Regions from separate parts of the Aminobacter sp. MET-1 genome, predicted to be linked through region 1. Evidence: predicted binding sites of a transcription regulator. Region 1 holds the regulator's gene; each other region holds the start of a gene.
The links. Region 1 encodes LexA, which represses DNA repair genes until DNA is damaged. Its sites were predicted from a motif close to TGTTCNNNNTGTGTTCNG; they were not measured.

Region 1 (4,970 bases):
AAGGCGCTGGAAGCCAAGCGCCGCGAGGGCCGTTTCGGGCTGATCGCCGAGATCAAGAAGGCGAGCCCGTCCAAGGGCTTGATCCGCGCCGATTTCGATCCGCCGTCGCTGGCTCAAGCCTATGCCGGGGGCGGCGCCGCCTGCCTTTCTGTCCTGACCGACACGCCGTCGTTCCAGGGCGCCCCGGAATTCCTCACCGCGGCGCGCAAGGCCTGCGCCCTGCCCGCGCTGCGCAAGGACTTCATGTTCGAGCCCTACCAGGTCTACGAAGCCCGTGCCTGGGGCGCGGACGCCATCCTGATAATCATGGCGAGCCTGAGCGACGACGATGCCAGCCGCCTCGAGGACACCGCCTTCGAGCTCGGCATGGATGCCCTGATCGAGGTGCATGACGAGGAAGAGACCGAGCGTGCGCTGAAGCTTGAATCGCGGCTCCTCGGCGTCAACAACCGTAACCTCAGGACCTTCGAGGTGAGCCTCACCACGTCGGAGCGGCTGGCGCCGATGGTGCCGGCGGATCGCGTTCTGGTCGGCGAAAGCGGCATCTTCACCCATGACGATTGTCTGCGGCTGGAGAAGTCGGGCATCGGCAGCTTCCTCGTCGGCGAAAGCCTGATGCGTCAGTCCGACGTGGCGGCAGCGACCCGCTTGCTGCTCGAAGGCGCGCAGCAAGCGGCCGGAGCCTGACATGGCAGCGGCGCTCACCCATATCGGTGCCGCGGGCGAAGCCAACATGGTCGATGTCGGCGACAAGGCCGAAACGACCCGCACGGCGATCGCCGAAGGCATGATCGCCATGCGGCCCGAGACGCTTGATCTAATCCTCTCCGGCAACGCCAAGAAGGGCGACGTGCTGGGCACAGCGCGCATTGCCGGCATCATGGCGGCCAAGCGCACGCATGAGCTGATCCCGCTCTGCCATCCGATCCTGCTGACCAAGGTGACGGTTGAGATCGAGCCGGACGAGACCCTGCCCGGCCTGCGCGTGACCGCACTTGCGCGCGTCACCGGCAAGACCGGCGTCGAGATGGAGGCGCTGACGGCTGCCTCAGTTGCCTGCCTGACCATCTACGACATGGCCAAGGCGGCCGACCGCGGCATGGTGATTTCAGGCATCCGGCTGATCGAAAAGACCGGCGGCAAGTCGGGCGACTTCAAGGCGACAGAATAGATGGCACTGCTGCCGGTCACCGAGGCTCTCGAACGCCTGCTTGAAGGTGCCGCACCCACCGGCACGGATCGGGTTACCCTGCACGAGGCAGCCGACCGCGTTCTGGCGGCACCGCTGTACGCCTTGCGCACCCAGCCGCCTTTCGACGCCTCCGCCATGGACGGCTATGCTGTCAGGGCAGCAGACATCGCCACGCTTCCGGCGAAACTTTCAGTCATCGGCCAGGCCCCGGCGGGACGACAATTCACCGGGACCGTCAGTACGGGACAGGCAGTGCGCATCTTCACCGGAGCGCCGGTTCCCGCGGGGGCGGACACCGTGGTGATCCAGGAAAACGCGCGTGATCTCGGCAATGGTGCGGTCGAAGTGCTGGAACCGACAGATCCCGGCCGCAACATTCGCCTCAGCGGCCTCGATTTCAGCGAAGGCGACCTCATCCTCGACGCCGGCCGCCTGCTCGATCCGGCAGCCCTCTCGCTGATCGCCTCCGCCAATCACCCCGACGTCCAGGTGGTGCGCGCACCACTGGTCGCGATCATCGCCACCGGCGACGAGCTTCTGCTGCCGGGTAGCACGCCCGGCCCCGACCAGATCATCTCGTCCAACGCCTATGGCGTCGCTGCAATTGCCCGCTCGATCGGCGCTCGTGTGCTCGACCTCGGCATAGCCGCCGACAGCACGGACGCCATCTCGGGGTTGGTCCAGAAAGCACTCGACGCCAAGGCCGATGTCATCGTCACACTGGGCGGTGCGTCCGTCGGCGACCACGACCTAGTGCATCGCGTGTTAACCGGCCTCGGCATGGATCTTTCGTTCTGGAAGATCGCCATGCGCCCCGGCAAACCGCTGATGTTTGGTCGCCTCGGCGCGACGCGCTGCGTCGGCCTGCCCGGCAATCCGGTCGCGAGCCTCATCTGCTCGCACATCTTCCTGAAGCCGCTGCTGGCAAAATTGGGCGGACGCTCTCACGTCGCCGACATCAGGGACGGTGTGCTCGATACGCCGATGCCGGCCAACGATCTGCGTCAGGATTTTGTCCGCGCTGTCGCACGCCAGACCCTTGATGGGCTCGTCGTCACGCCGTTTACGGTGCAGGATTCGTCCATGCTCCGGACGCTGGCCGACGCCAATTGCGCTGTTATCCGCGGCCCCTTTGCGGAACCGGCCGAATCCGGCAGTGCCTGCCGCGTGCTGATGCTGCGCTGAACAATCCCGCCGATAACCTTCACGAAATTTAAACAGTTGCGGAACACAACTGGAACAGATAGTGTTTGTTCCGGGTTTGTTTTTCTCGCGATTCCTTGGGGGCGGCGATGCTGACGCGCAAACAACATGAGCTTCTGCTGTTCATCCATGAGCGGTTGAAGGAGGCGGGCATCCCTCCATCCTTCGATGAAATGAAGGAAGCGCTCGACCTCGCCTCCAAGTCCGGCATCCATCGCCTGATCACCGCACTCGAGGAACGCGGCTTCATCCGCCGCCTGCCCAACAGGGCACGAGCGCTCGAAGTGCTGCGCCTGCCCGACTCGATTGCGCCCGGTCTCAACGCTGCCAGGAAGTTCTCGCCAAGCGTCATCGAAGGGTCGCTTGGCCGCAAGCCCGAGCCGTCGCGCCCGGCCGCTGCAAGCAACGACGACGATGCCGTGTCCGCCATTGCCATTCCAGTCATGGGACGGATCGCTGCGGGTGTGCCGATCGACGCGATCCAGCACCGGACACACACCATTTCGGTGCCGCCAGACATGATCATGGGCGGCGAGCACTATGCGCTTGAGGTCAAAGGCGACTCGATGATCGAGGCCGGCATTTTCGACGGCGACACTGTCATCATCCGGAATGCCAGTACCGCGAGCCCCGGCGAGATCGTCGTGGCCCTCGTCGACGACGAGGAGGCGACGCTGAAACGTTTCCGCCGCAAGGGCGCCTCGATCGCTCTGGAGGCAGCCAATCCCGCCTATGAGACCCGCATCTTCGGGCCAGACAGGGTCAAGGTGCAGGGCAAGCTCGTCGGGCTGATCCGCCGCTACTAGGGCAACTCCCAGAAGACGAAGCGTTTTCCGTCTCAAGTTGTGTAAGAGCAAAGACATTGAGCGTGGCCGCAATCCGAGGAGAGCGGAAATGGCGATGGTAGTCTTGAGATGCTTCGAGGCCGTATAGACCGCAGTTTCGAGCTTGCCGCATATGGCACGCTTGCCTGCGGTGGGCTATTCGGTCGTCGCGTTGTCTGGCTGTTTTCTCACCGCCTCTTGGCGATTGGGTGCAAGTCCCCTCGCCTCGCGGGAAAATTGGCGGTGCGCATGCCATGGCCGGTAGGGCTCGGTGATGGCATATTCGACCGATAGCACCGACGCGCCGCCCGCCACGACTGGCGTCAGATAGACCGCGGCGCTGCCCAGACGCGCCAGATCGCGCTTGGTCACTACGGTTGCGACCTGCCCGCCACAGACATCTCCAGCAGTCGCATCGTCGATGACGACGAGTGCAGCCGTTCGGCAGACTTGCCACGCCGCAGCAGCATTGGACGCGTGGACAACCGTCGCGCCGGATTGATGTCGAAGCGTGCACAAACCCGCGGAGCAGTGGAAGGCACTTGCGCCGGCGACGGTTTTGACGGCGTCCTCAGCTGGCGCAAGGCCTTTGGCCCGACCATTCGCAGGAAGGCTCTGCGGCGCGGCCCCAAAGCGTGGGCCATCGGCAGCCGGAGCTGCGGTCCCTCTGGTCTTCTCTGCATCCTGCGACGGCTTGCTAAGCTCTTCCACCGCCAACGCCCGCATCCAGTTGTCTGACGTGAACTGGTTTGGCCTTGGCCTGTTGACCGCGAGCTTGCCATCGTCGGTGGCGACGCCGACGAGGCGTCCATCTTCGGCCACGAGCACATCCGGCGACGGCGCGACGCCGATGACGAGCACGCCGGCCACGACGAATGGCACTGCGGCAAGGCGCAGCCAGGTCGTCGCCGTCGCAGCGACGACAAGGGCTATTGTCACCAGCACGACCGACCAGGTCGATACCAGCCCGACGGCGTCCAGCGGCGAGCGGTCGGAAATCCATTCGGCCATGGCGATCATGACGCGCAAACCGGCGCCCATGACATCGAGGAACGGCCCATCCAGTCCGAAGGGCATGGCTAGGCTGGCGAACACCGCGAACGGCATCACCAGCACCGATACGACAGGCATGACCGCCAGATTGGCGACGAGGCTGAGCGGCGACACACGCTGGAAATGCCAGGCGCCGAACACTGCCGTGGCGACACCGGCGATGATGGAGGTAGCGACAAGGCCGACTGTGGCGTTGCGCCCCCAGTGCCAGGCACGCGACCACAATGTCATCTCGCCAACAGGCTGTGCCTGCTCCTCACGGCGCTCGGACCACCAGCCATAGGCCCCGACGAGTGCTGCGGTGGCGGCAAACGACATCTGGAAGCTCGGACCGACCACCTCATGCGGCGACACCAGAATGACGATGATGGCGGAAATGGCGAGATTGCGCATCGTCAGCGCAGCACGATCAAACAGCACCGCAGTCAACATCACGGCCAGCATGACGAAGCTGCGCTGGGCCGCCACCTCTCCGCCCGAGATGAACAGATAGGCGGCAATGCCGACCAGGGCGACGACGGCGGCGTATTTCTTGACGGGATGCCGCGATGCGAAATCCGGGAAGGCGGCAAAGCCAAGACGCATAAGGAACATCACCGTGCCGGCAACCATCGCCATATGCAGGCCGGAGATCGAGATGATGTGATAGAGCCCTGTTCGGCGGAGAGCCTCATTGACATCTTCGGGGATGCCGCCAC
Region 2 (4,970 bases), on a different contig from region 1:
GGGCGCACGCGCCGGCATCACGGTCAACGTCATCTGCCCCGGCTACATCGCCACCGAAATGGTGATGGCAGTTCCCGAGAAGGTGCGCGAATCGATCATCGCCCAGATTCCGGTCGGCCGTCTCGGCGAGCCCGAGGAAATTGCGCGCTGCGTGGTGTTCCTGGCCTCCGACGAGTCGGGCTTTGTCACCGGCGCGACGCTGACCGCCAATGGCGGGCAGTATTTCGTCTGACCGCCCGTCAGCATTTCAACAGTGGAAAACGGCGCCTTTCGGCGCCGTTTTTTTCTTGGCAAGGAAGTCGGGTTTGTTCACTCGCTCTCGAACAGCGCCTTGTGCGTGATGCCAGCCAGGATGGCGCCGACGATCGGCGCGACCCAGAACAACCACAGTTGCTGCAGGGCGATGCCGCCGACGAACAGCGCCGGTCCGGTCGAACGCGCTGGGTTGACCGACGTGTTGGTGACCGGGATCGAGATCAGGTGGATCAGGGTCAGCGCCAGGCCGATGGCGATGGGGGCGAAGCCCTTGGGCACACGGCCATGGGTCGAGCCGAGGATGATCATCAGGAACATGAAGGTCAGCACGACCTCGATGACCAGTGCGGACGTCATGCCGTATTTGCCGGGCGATGCATCGCCATAGCCGTTGGTGGCGAAGCCGCCGATGCCGGCAAAGTCGGCCTTGCCGCTGACGATCACATAGAGCACCGCCGAGGCGACGACGGCGCCCAACACTTGGGCGATCACATAGGGGATCAGGTCCTTGGCGTCGAAGCGGCCGCCGACCAGCAGGCCGACCGAAACGGCCGGGTTGAAGTGGCCGCCGGAAATGCCGCCGACAGCATAGGCCATGGTGAGAACGGTCAGGCCGAACGCAAACGCAACGCCGAGAAAGCCGATGCCGAGATCGGGGTATGCCGCCGCAAGGACGGCGCTGCCGCAGCCGCCGAAGACGAGCCAGAATGTGCCGAAGAACTCGGCGAACAGTCGTTTCATGTTGGTCCCTCCAGTGTCGTGCGCCTGCGCGGTGCGCCGCATTTTCCGGAGGCCCTGTCCAGGCAACCCCGCCGCACAGACTCAACCTGGCCATGGAGACACGCGTCGGCGTTGTACACAACCAGCGAGTATGACCTAACGGAATGCAATCACAGATATTTTCGCTACAGGCTGTTCGTGCCGGAATGGCACGCAAAGGTTAACGGCGGTTGTGGGCTTTCGCATGCGAACTTGCACCGGACTTGCCTCGAATCCGCCCGAGGAGATCAAGCGGCACAACATCTAGCGGTGAACAAACCGGGAAACAGGTACGGTCACCGATTCGTCGCCAGTTCGTTCCGCATTTGGTTCAAGTCTTAATCAAATCGCGGTTGCAGGCCTCGCTGCTGTTAACGCCTGAGTAGGAAACATCAATAATTTCATTATTTTGCGTGCGGCTTCACCCTGCTGGGCGCGACCTTGCCGGCAAAGGTTAACGGCAACGGCGCGGAATCGGGAACTGGCCACTTTAGTGAGTCTGCATGTGGTGCCGCTTGCCAGCTGTTCTTCAATATGTTGGGGTGAACAAAACCTGAATCGTCCAGAGTCAGTGATTCGTCGCTGATTCGTTCCAGACTCGTTCCAACTCTTAAACCGGAACATTCCGCTTTCGCTTTGGCGCGCAAATCCCTATGTGTCCACTCGGCGTCCGAAGGCGCCGCAACGCCGGTCCCGACCGGCGCCGAGGGTGGTTTCTTGAAATGAATGTTCACTCCAGGCAGAACGACCCGCTGATCCTGTCAGGGCGCGACGTCACGGCCGTGCTCGGCCCGACCAATACCGGAAAGACCCATCTCGCCATCGAGCGCATGGTGGCGCATGAAAGCGGCGTCATCGGCCTGCCGCTCAGGCTGTTGGCCCGCGAGGTCTACGGGCGGCTGTGCGAGAAGGTCGGTGCTCACAAGGTCGCGTTGATCACCGGCGAGGAGAAGATCCAGCCTGCCGGCGCCAGATATTCCGTCTGCACCGTCGAAGCCATGCCGCGCCAGACCGATGCAGCCTTCGTCGCCATCGACGAGGTCCAGCTCGCCGGCGACCTCGAGCGCGGCCACATCTTCACCGACCGCATCCTGCATCTGCGCGGCCGCCAAGAAACGCTGCTGCTCGGCGCCCACACCATGCGCGGCATTCTCGAGAAGCTGCTCAAGGGCGTGTCTGTGGTTACCCGTCCGAGGCTGTCGCATCTCGCCTATGCCGGGTCGAAGAAGCTCACCCGGCTGCCGCGCCGCTCGGCCATCGTCGCCTTCTCGGCCGACGAGGTCTACGGCATCGCCGAGCTGATCCGGCGCCAGCAGGGCGGGGCGGCCGTCGTGCTCGGCGCGCTCAGCCCACGCACCCGCAACGCCCAGGTGGCGCTCTACCAGTCGGGCGACGTCGACTACCTGATCGCCACCGATGCCATCGGCATGGGCCTCAACCTCGATGTCGACCACGTCGCCTTCGCCCAGAACCGCAAGTTCGACGGCTACCAGTTCCGCCAGCTGACCGCCGCCGAGCTCGGCCAGATCGCCGGACGTGCCGGTCGCCATCTGCGCGACGGCACCTTCGGCGTCACCGGTCGCGTCGATCCGTTCGACGAGGAGCTGATCGAAAAGATCGAAGCGCATGATTTCGATCCGGTGAAGGTGCTGCAGTGGCGAACCGTCCAGTTCGACTTTGCCAGCATTGATGCGTTGAAGCGCTCGATCGAGACGGTCGCTCCCGTGGAGGGGCTGACGCGTGCTTTGCCGGCTGTCGATGCCCAGGCGCTCGAGCATCTGTCACGCGATGCCGAAATCCGCGCACTTGCCACGAACCGCGAGCGGGTGGCGCTGCTGTGGGAAGCTTGCGCGCTGCCCGACTATCGCAAGATCGCGCCGGCGCAGCACGCCGATCTCATCGCATCGATGTATGACGACCTCGCCCGGCGTGGCCATGTCGACGAGAACTATATGGCCGAACAGGTCCGTCGCGCCGATTCCACCGAGGGTGACATCGACACGCTTTCGCACCGGATCGCCCAGATCCGGACTTGGACTTTCGTCTCAAACCGCCCCGGTTGGCTTGCCGATCCGGCACACTGGCAAGAAAAAACACGCGACATCGAAGACAGATTGTCGGATGCGCTGCATGAGCGGTTGACGAAACGCTTTGTAGACCGCAGGACTTCCGTCCTCATGCGCCGCCTTAGAGAAAACACCATGCTTGAAGCCGAAATCAGCCCGTCCGGAACCGTCCTCGTCGAAGGCCATCACGTCGGCGAACTGCAAGGGTTCCGTTTCACCGCCGACCAAAGCGCCGGTGGCGAGGACGCCAAGGCAGTGCGCACGGCAGCGCAGAAGGCGCTGGCGACAGAGTTCGAAGCGCGCGCCGAGCGTTTCGCCGCGTCGCCCAACGGCGACATCGCGCTGGGCTCCGATGGTGTCCTGCGCTGGATCGGCGCGCCGATCGGCACGCTGGTCGAGGGCGAGGACCCACTCAAGCCGCGCGTCGTGCTTCTGGCCGACGAGCAGCTGACCGGCCCGGCCCGCGACAAGGTGGCGGCGCGCGCCGAGCGCTTCATCAATTTCCAGGTCGAGCTTCTGCTCAAGCCGCTGGTCGATCTCAAGTCGGCCGAGCAGCTTTCGGGCATCGGGCGTGGCATCGCCTTCCAGCTGGTCGAGAATTTCGGCCTCATCAACCGCCGCGACATTGCCGAAGAGGTGAAGTCGCTGGACCAGGAGGGGCGCGCTGCCCTTCGCCGTCTCGGCGTGCGCTTCGGCGCCTATCACGTGTTTGTGCCCGCGCTGATCAAACCGGCACCGGCGGGTCTGGTCACGCTTTTGTGGGCGATCAAGAACGACGGCAAGGACAAGCCCGGCTTCGGCGACGTCGTCCATGCGCTGTCTGCCGGCCGCACCTCTGTTGTCATCGACCAGGCCTTCGACAAGTCGTTCTACAAGCTGGCCGGTTTCCGCAATCTCGGCCGCCGTGCCGTGCGCGTCGACATCCTGGAGCGCCTTGCCGATCTCATTCGTCCCGCGCTGGCCTGGAAGCAGGGCAGCGGCACGCGTCCCGATGGTGCCTATGACGGTTCGGCCTTCATCGTAACGCCGCAGATGATGTCGATCCTCGGGGCCACCGGCGACGACATGGAAGAGATCCTGAAAGGCCTTGGCTACCGCGCCGAGCCCAAGCCGGCCGCCGAGGTCAAGGACAAGCTCGAAGCCATCGACACGGCCACGCGCGAAGCTGCCGAACAGGCCGCTGCCGCCAAGGTTGCGGAAGCAGCTCCCGCTGAGCCGGTTGCTGAAGACGCAGCCGCCGAAGGCGTTGCAGAAGAAGCGGCCGTTGCCGAAGCCGTGACCGAGGTTGCCGAGGCGCCAGCGGAAACCGCAGCCGAAGAGACTGTTGCCGAGCCCGTGGTCGAGGTGGCGGCGGAAGCCGCCGCCGAGGAAGCTCCTGCCGTGGAGGCAACTGCTTCGACAGACGCTGCGGAGCAGGCCGAAGAGCCCAAGCCGATCCTCATCTGGCGTCAGGGCCGTTTCGAGCAGCGTCCGCGTCATCGCCATGACAACAACCGCCCGCGCGGCGGCCAGCGCGACCAGCGCAATGGCCAGGCTGCTCGGCCGGGCGAGGCCAATCGCGGCGGCCCGCGTGAAGGTGGCGAGGGCCGCGACGGCGGTCGTCCGCGCTTCGACCGCAAGCCCGGTGGCAAGCCGCAGGGTGAGGGCGGTCGCCCTGAGCACCGCAACCGCAACGAACGGCCGCAGGGCGAAAAGCACGGCGGCGATCGCGGTGGCTTCAAGGGTAAGCCCGCCTTCCAGCAGAAGCCGCGCGAGGAGCGTCCGGTGCGCATCGATCCCGACTCGCCCTTCGCCAAGCTCGCGGCGCTGCGCGACCAGCTGAAGAAGTAACCCACTTGGCCGGCGAGGGAAGACAGCGCATCGACAAGTGGCTGTTCTTCTCGCGCGCGG
Region 3 (4,970 bases), on a different contig from region 1:
TCAAATGAATTTCATATGGCGGCGATCTGCCACGTCGCATGTCTGGATGAGGGGGCAGGGCGCCGCAACAACGTATCGGGTGTTGTTGCGGCCTATCTGTCTGCGGACTTGGTGGTGCCCATGTCGATGTCGCGATTGCTCGCGTGCCCTGCAAATACTCTGATGGCGAACTAGCAGGCCAGCGGGTCCAGAACAAGCCTTGGCATGGTGCTGCTCACGCAGCGCGCGGATTGGGCAGGCTTGCGAGGCTATCGGGCTTGAAGATGCGGAAGGTGTTCCGGCCCGCTGCCTTGGCGGCATAAAGCGCGGTGTCGGCGCTGACCAGCAATTCGGGCAGCGTCGCGCCCTCGATCAGGGCGATGCCGACCGAAGCTCCAAGCTTCAGGGAATTGCCGCGATAGTCGAGGGGCTTGCCAAGCCTGTCGATGATCTGGCGGGCGAGCTCGGAGATCGAGGCCAGATCGAGATCCGGACCTGTCAGCACGGCAAACTCGTCGCCGCCGATCCGGGCAACAAGTTCCATGCCGGCGCAAGCATCTTCGAGACGCCGGGACACCTGCCTGAGGCATTCGTCGCCCACGGCATGGCCAAAGCTGTCATTAACCTGCTTGAAGCCATCGAGATCGACAAGCAGCAGCGCCGCCGGGGCAGGGCAGTCGGGCTGGCTGGCGGTCAGCCCGGCCAGCCTCGACTGGAACTGGCTTCGGTTGGCGAGGCCGGTCATGACGTCGAACTCGGCGAGATAGCGTGTCTGGTCGCCGAGGATTTTCTCCTCGGTGATGTCCTGCTTCATGCCGAAGATGCGCACGGCGACCCCATCTTCGCATTCGACGGTTGCGGTGATCCGTATCCAGCGGCGATTGCCCTTCACCGTAACGATCTCGGCATCGAGGCTGAAGCCGGTGCGTTCGGCGATGGCCCTGCTGCGCCGGGCGTGCAGCTCCGCCACGGACTCGGCAGTGTAGCATTGAAGTGTCTGTCTGCGATCGACCGCCGAGCCGCGCGGCAGGTCAAAGATGTCGTAAACGACATCGGTCCAGTGCAGGGCCTCGTCGGCAAGGTTGCATTGCCACACGCCGATGCGGGCGGCGGCTGACGAGCGGTCGAAGATCTTCTGCGAATGCGCCAACGAGACTGCCTGTTCGCGGATCAGCGCCGCCTGCGCCTCAAGCTTCGCCTCGAGTTCAGCGATGCGGTCGGCCGAGCGCCTGCGCGCGCTGCCCAATCGTCCGATCTGTCGCCTGACCAAGATCGCCCCCATGAAGATCTACTGTCTTCCATCGATATATTCGCGCACGAGCACTTAACATTTTCTATCAAGGCATGGCGCCGAGGCCAGCCGCGCCTCGCCCTGCATCGAGCTAGATCGAATGGTCTAAGCAGACGCCCCAGCGGCAGAACTCTGTGGAAATCTCTCCCCCAATACATATCAGGTGATATAGACCAAAGCATCTACACCAGATTGCCGAGTGCAACACGTCGCAACTTTTGGTTATTGCCTGACGTGGGGTTAACTGGGCGTAAATGAAATGTCTGTTCTGCCAACTGAAGCGCTGCCGAGGGTACGTCCGGCGGCAATAGCGTCCCTTGTGTTCACCTGCCTTTGGTGGGGCACACTCTTTATCGTCGCCGAGCGGCCGATCTGGCTCTGGTAGCCAAAAGTACGCCGCGCTCTCCCGCTGGCTGGGAAGCGCAAGAGCCGACGCACCCAGACAGGATCGGCCAATTGGTTTCAGCGTGTGTCGAGCTACAACCTTCGGGTCCAATAAGCGCTTCAATAGCCTCCTGACCCGCCTCGCGATCCCACTGCGGAAACTCGCGCTCGCGCCAGAGGCAATAGATCGGCCTTGGAGGCCTGCCCCGTCACCTGAAGTGACCACCCGGCGCGGTGTCGAGTAGCCACGACGGCGCAGATGTTCCCTAATTGTTCTTGCGCACCCCCGCAATCTATGCTTGTCTCCGGCAAGGTCGATGACGACCTGACCGTGCCGGCTAGGGATGATGACCGGCGCAAGGGGGCGGCATGGTTTCGCATGTGCGTACTGTTGCATTCCAGGGCATCGAGGCGGTTCCCGTCGATGTGCAGGTGATGGTGGCGCCGGGCAAGGTCGGTATCTCGATCGTCGGCCTGCCCGACAAGGCTGTCGCTGAAAGCCGCGAGCGGGTGCAGGCAGCGCTTCACGCCTCGGGCCTGGCGATGCCGGCCAAGAAAGTGACTGTCAATCTCGCCCCGGCCGACCTCCCCAAGGAGGGCAGCCATTATGATCTGCCGATTGCTCTCGGGCTGATGGCGGCGCTGGGTGCCGTGCCCGGCGACGCGCTCGCCGCCTATGTCGTGCTCGGCGAATTGTCGCTCGACGGCACCATTGCCTCAGTGGCCGGAGCCCTGCCAGCCGCGATCGGGGCAAATGCCGAGGGCATGGGGCTGATCTGTCCCGCCGGCTGCGGACCCGAGGCCGCCTGGGCCGGTGCCGACATCGATATTCTTGCGCCGCGCAGCCTTATTGCCATCGCCAATCATTTCCGGGGCACGCAGGTTTTGTCGCGGCCCGAACCCGGCATCCGCGCACCTGGTGCCGGCCTGCCCGACCTCGCCGACATTAAGGGCCAGGAGAGCGCCAAGCGGGCGCTCGAGGTGGCTGCGGCCGGCGGGCACAACCTTCTGTTCGTCGGCCCGCCCGGCGCCGGCAAGTCGATGCTGGCGGCGCGCCTGCCCTCGATCCTGCCGCCTCTCGCCCCCAAGGAGCTGCTCGAGGTCTCGATGATCGCCTCCATTGGCGGCGAGCTGGCCGAGGGCCGGCTGACCGACCGGCGGCCGTTCCGCGCGCCGCATCATTCGGCCTCGATGGCAGCGATGGTCGGCGGCGGGCTCAAGGCCCGGCCCGGCGAGGTCTCGCTCGCCCACCATGGCGTGCTGTTCCTCGACGAGCTTCCCGAGTTTTCACCGCAGGTGCTCGATTCATTGCGGCAGCCGCTGGAAACCGGCGAATGCATGATCGCGCGCGTCAACCACCGCGTCACCTATCCGGCCCGCATTCAGCTCGTCGCCGCCATGAATCCGTGCCGGTGCGGCATGGCCGGCGAACCCGGTTACCGCTGCCTGCGTGGCCCGCGCTGCCAGTCGGACTATCAGGCGCGTATTTCGGGGCCGCTGCTCGACCGCATCGACCTGCGCATCGAGGTGCCGGCGGTGTCGGCTGCGGATTTGATCCGCACCGGCAAGTCCGAAGCGAGCGCCGATGTCGCAGCACGCGTCGCCCGCGCCCGCAAGATCCAGCGCGAGCGGCTCGAAGGTCTGGGCATCGCTGGCGCCACGACCAACGCCCAATGTTCGGCCGGGATCGTCGAGGACATCGCCGTGCCCGACGCGGGCGGGCTCGCGCTGCTGCGGGACGCCAGCGAAAAGCTCGGCTTTTCCGCCCGCGCCTACCACCGCGTGCTCAAGGTCGCGCGCACCCTCGCCGACCTCGACGCCAGCGAAACCGTTGGCCGCATCCATCTCGCCGAGGCGATTTCCTACCGCATCTCGTCCGAGCGCATGGCCCAGGCGGCGTAGGCATCGGTGGGCGGCACGTGAGGCGCCACCGTCTGTCTGCATGACCGATCCGGTCTGCGGCTGTGGGGCGTAAGGTTGATCTTGGCGCGTTGGGCGCATCGTCGCTGACACGCCAAGTTCCGAGCTGCGCCAGCGCGCAAGCGTGCCTACCGAAATCGTTCCGGTCTTCGAGACGATCTCTAGCGGACGGAGCCGACCAGCGTGGTCTGGCCTTCGCGGATCGAGACCCAGCGGCCGGTGTTTTCAGTCGACTGGCGCTTGAGGTAGTTGTAGCCGGTCTCGTCCCAGGGGCGCACGGCGTCAGTCAGGTTATCGAGGATGAACTCGCCCTGCGAGGTTCTGACGGTCAGCACCGCATGGCCTTCGCCGTCGGGCTTGCGCACCACGGTAATCAGCAGATTGGCCAGCGACACGCCTTCGCGGTTCAGCATGCGCCGCTTTTCCAGCACATAGTCCTCGCAGTCGCCGACGCCCTTGTCGGGATAGGCCCAGACCTCGTCACGACCGTAGATGTCGATGTCGTTCATCGGCTTGACCGCCGCATTGACCGACACGTTGATGGCGACGATCTTGCGCCACAGGGCACCGCTCAGCTGCTCGGGGCCGGGATCGCGCTGCTTGATCGAGCACTCGCTGGGGTTGAGGCGGCAGAAATCGTAGTGGCCGATCGGCTGTGAGGTCAGCCCGCCGGTGACCATCGGCTGCGAACCGGCGAAAGCGGCACCCGAAGACAGGACGACGCCTGCCATCAGCCCCAGAACCACACCGGCTCGCCCCGCCGCGTACCGTACGCCTGCTGCGGAAATCATCTGCCCCGCCCGCCCCTTTACATCGTTAATAAAACGTTAAGATCGGGAGGCCTGTCGAGTCAATGAAAGCCGGCGAGAGACTGGAGTTATGGTTACCGCCAGGCGGCTCGCCGCGACTATTGTGCAACAGCACCGGACCGACAGGTCGGCCAACACTCACGATGGCCGTCCGGAAAATTATACATATTCAGCTAGTTAGCTGATCGCTTGCCCTACACCCGCCGCCTGGGACGCCAAGGTCGTCGCGGACTGCCACACCCGGACGGTTCGCCGGGAGCACCGACCTTGTGGAAAAACCCGCGCTCACGAAGTACCCCCCTGGATCGGCACCGCTTCCCGCGCCTGTCCTGAAAAAGGGCTGTGTCCGCCGTTGCCGGTGGACAGGCTGGCGACGCCGAGGAGAGAGGCTGCTCGGCAACGTGAGCGCCAAGCACGCGTTCCCTGGCCGGCCGGCGAATCCGCCCCAAAGACCAACGCTGAAACGAAAAAGGGCTGCACGCAAAAGTGCAACCCTTTGAAAGCACTTTGGGCGCAACAGCCCATCGGGCAAGCCCCGACGGCTCAGCCCTTGGCTGAGCGCACCAGCCGCGGCTTGGCACCCTTGC

Region 2: NDO48_RS00435 (helicase-related protein) is a predicted target of LexA. The motif match lies at 1,603-1,620, and genes of this name have one in related genera.
Region 3: NDO48_RS27590 (YifB family Mg chelatase-like AAA ATPase) is a predicted target of LexA. The motif match lies at 1,915-1,932, and genes of this name have one in related genera.

The regions. Positions count from the first base shown of each region.
Region 1 is NZ_JAMSHL010000005.1:330,834-335,803, reverse strand. Features, by position in the region: gene trpC (indole-3-glycerol phosphate synthase TrpC) at 1-687, shown strand, start outside; gene moaC (cyclic pyranopterin monophosphate synthase MoaC) at 689-1,171, shown strand; gene glp (gephyrin-like molybdotransferase Glp) at 1,172-2,377, shown strand; gene lexA (transcriptional repressor LexA) at 2,485-3,201, shown strand; gene NDO48_RS10290 (ComEC/Rec2 family competence protein) at 3,376-4,970, opposite strand, start outside.
Region 2 is NZ_JAMSHL010000001.1:90,106-95,075, forward strand. Features, by position in the region: gene NDO48_RS00425 (beta-ketoacyl-ACP reductase) at 1-232, shown strand, start outside; gene aqpZ (aquaporin Z) at 310-996, opposite strand; gene NDO48_RS00435 (helicase-related protein) at 1,737-4,910, shown strand; gene NDO48_RS00440 (RNA-binding S4 domain-containing protein) at 4,916-4,970, shown strand, end outside.
Region 3 is NZ_JAMSHL010000034.1:11,764-16,733, forward strand. Features, by position in the region: gene NDO48_RS27585 (sensor domain-containing diguanylate cyclase) at 215-1,249, opposite strand; gene NDO48_RS27590 (YifB family Mg chelatase-like AAA ATPase) at 2,024-3,556, shown strand; gene NDO48_RS27595 (transglutaminase-like cysteine peptidase) at 3,736-4,365, opposite strand; gene NDO48_RS27600 (polyhydroxyalkanoate depolymerase) at 4,927-4,970, opposite strand, start outside.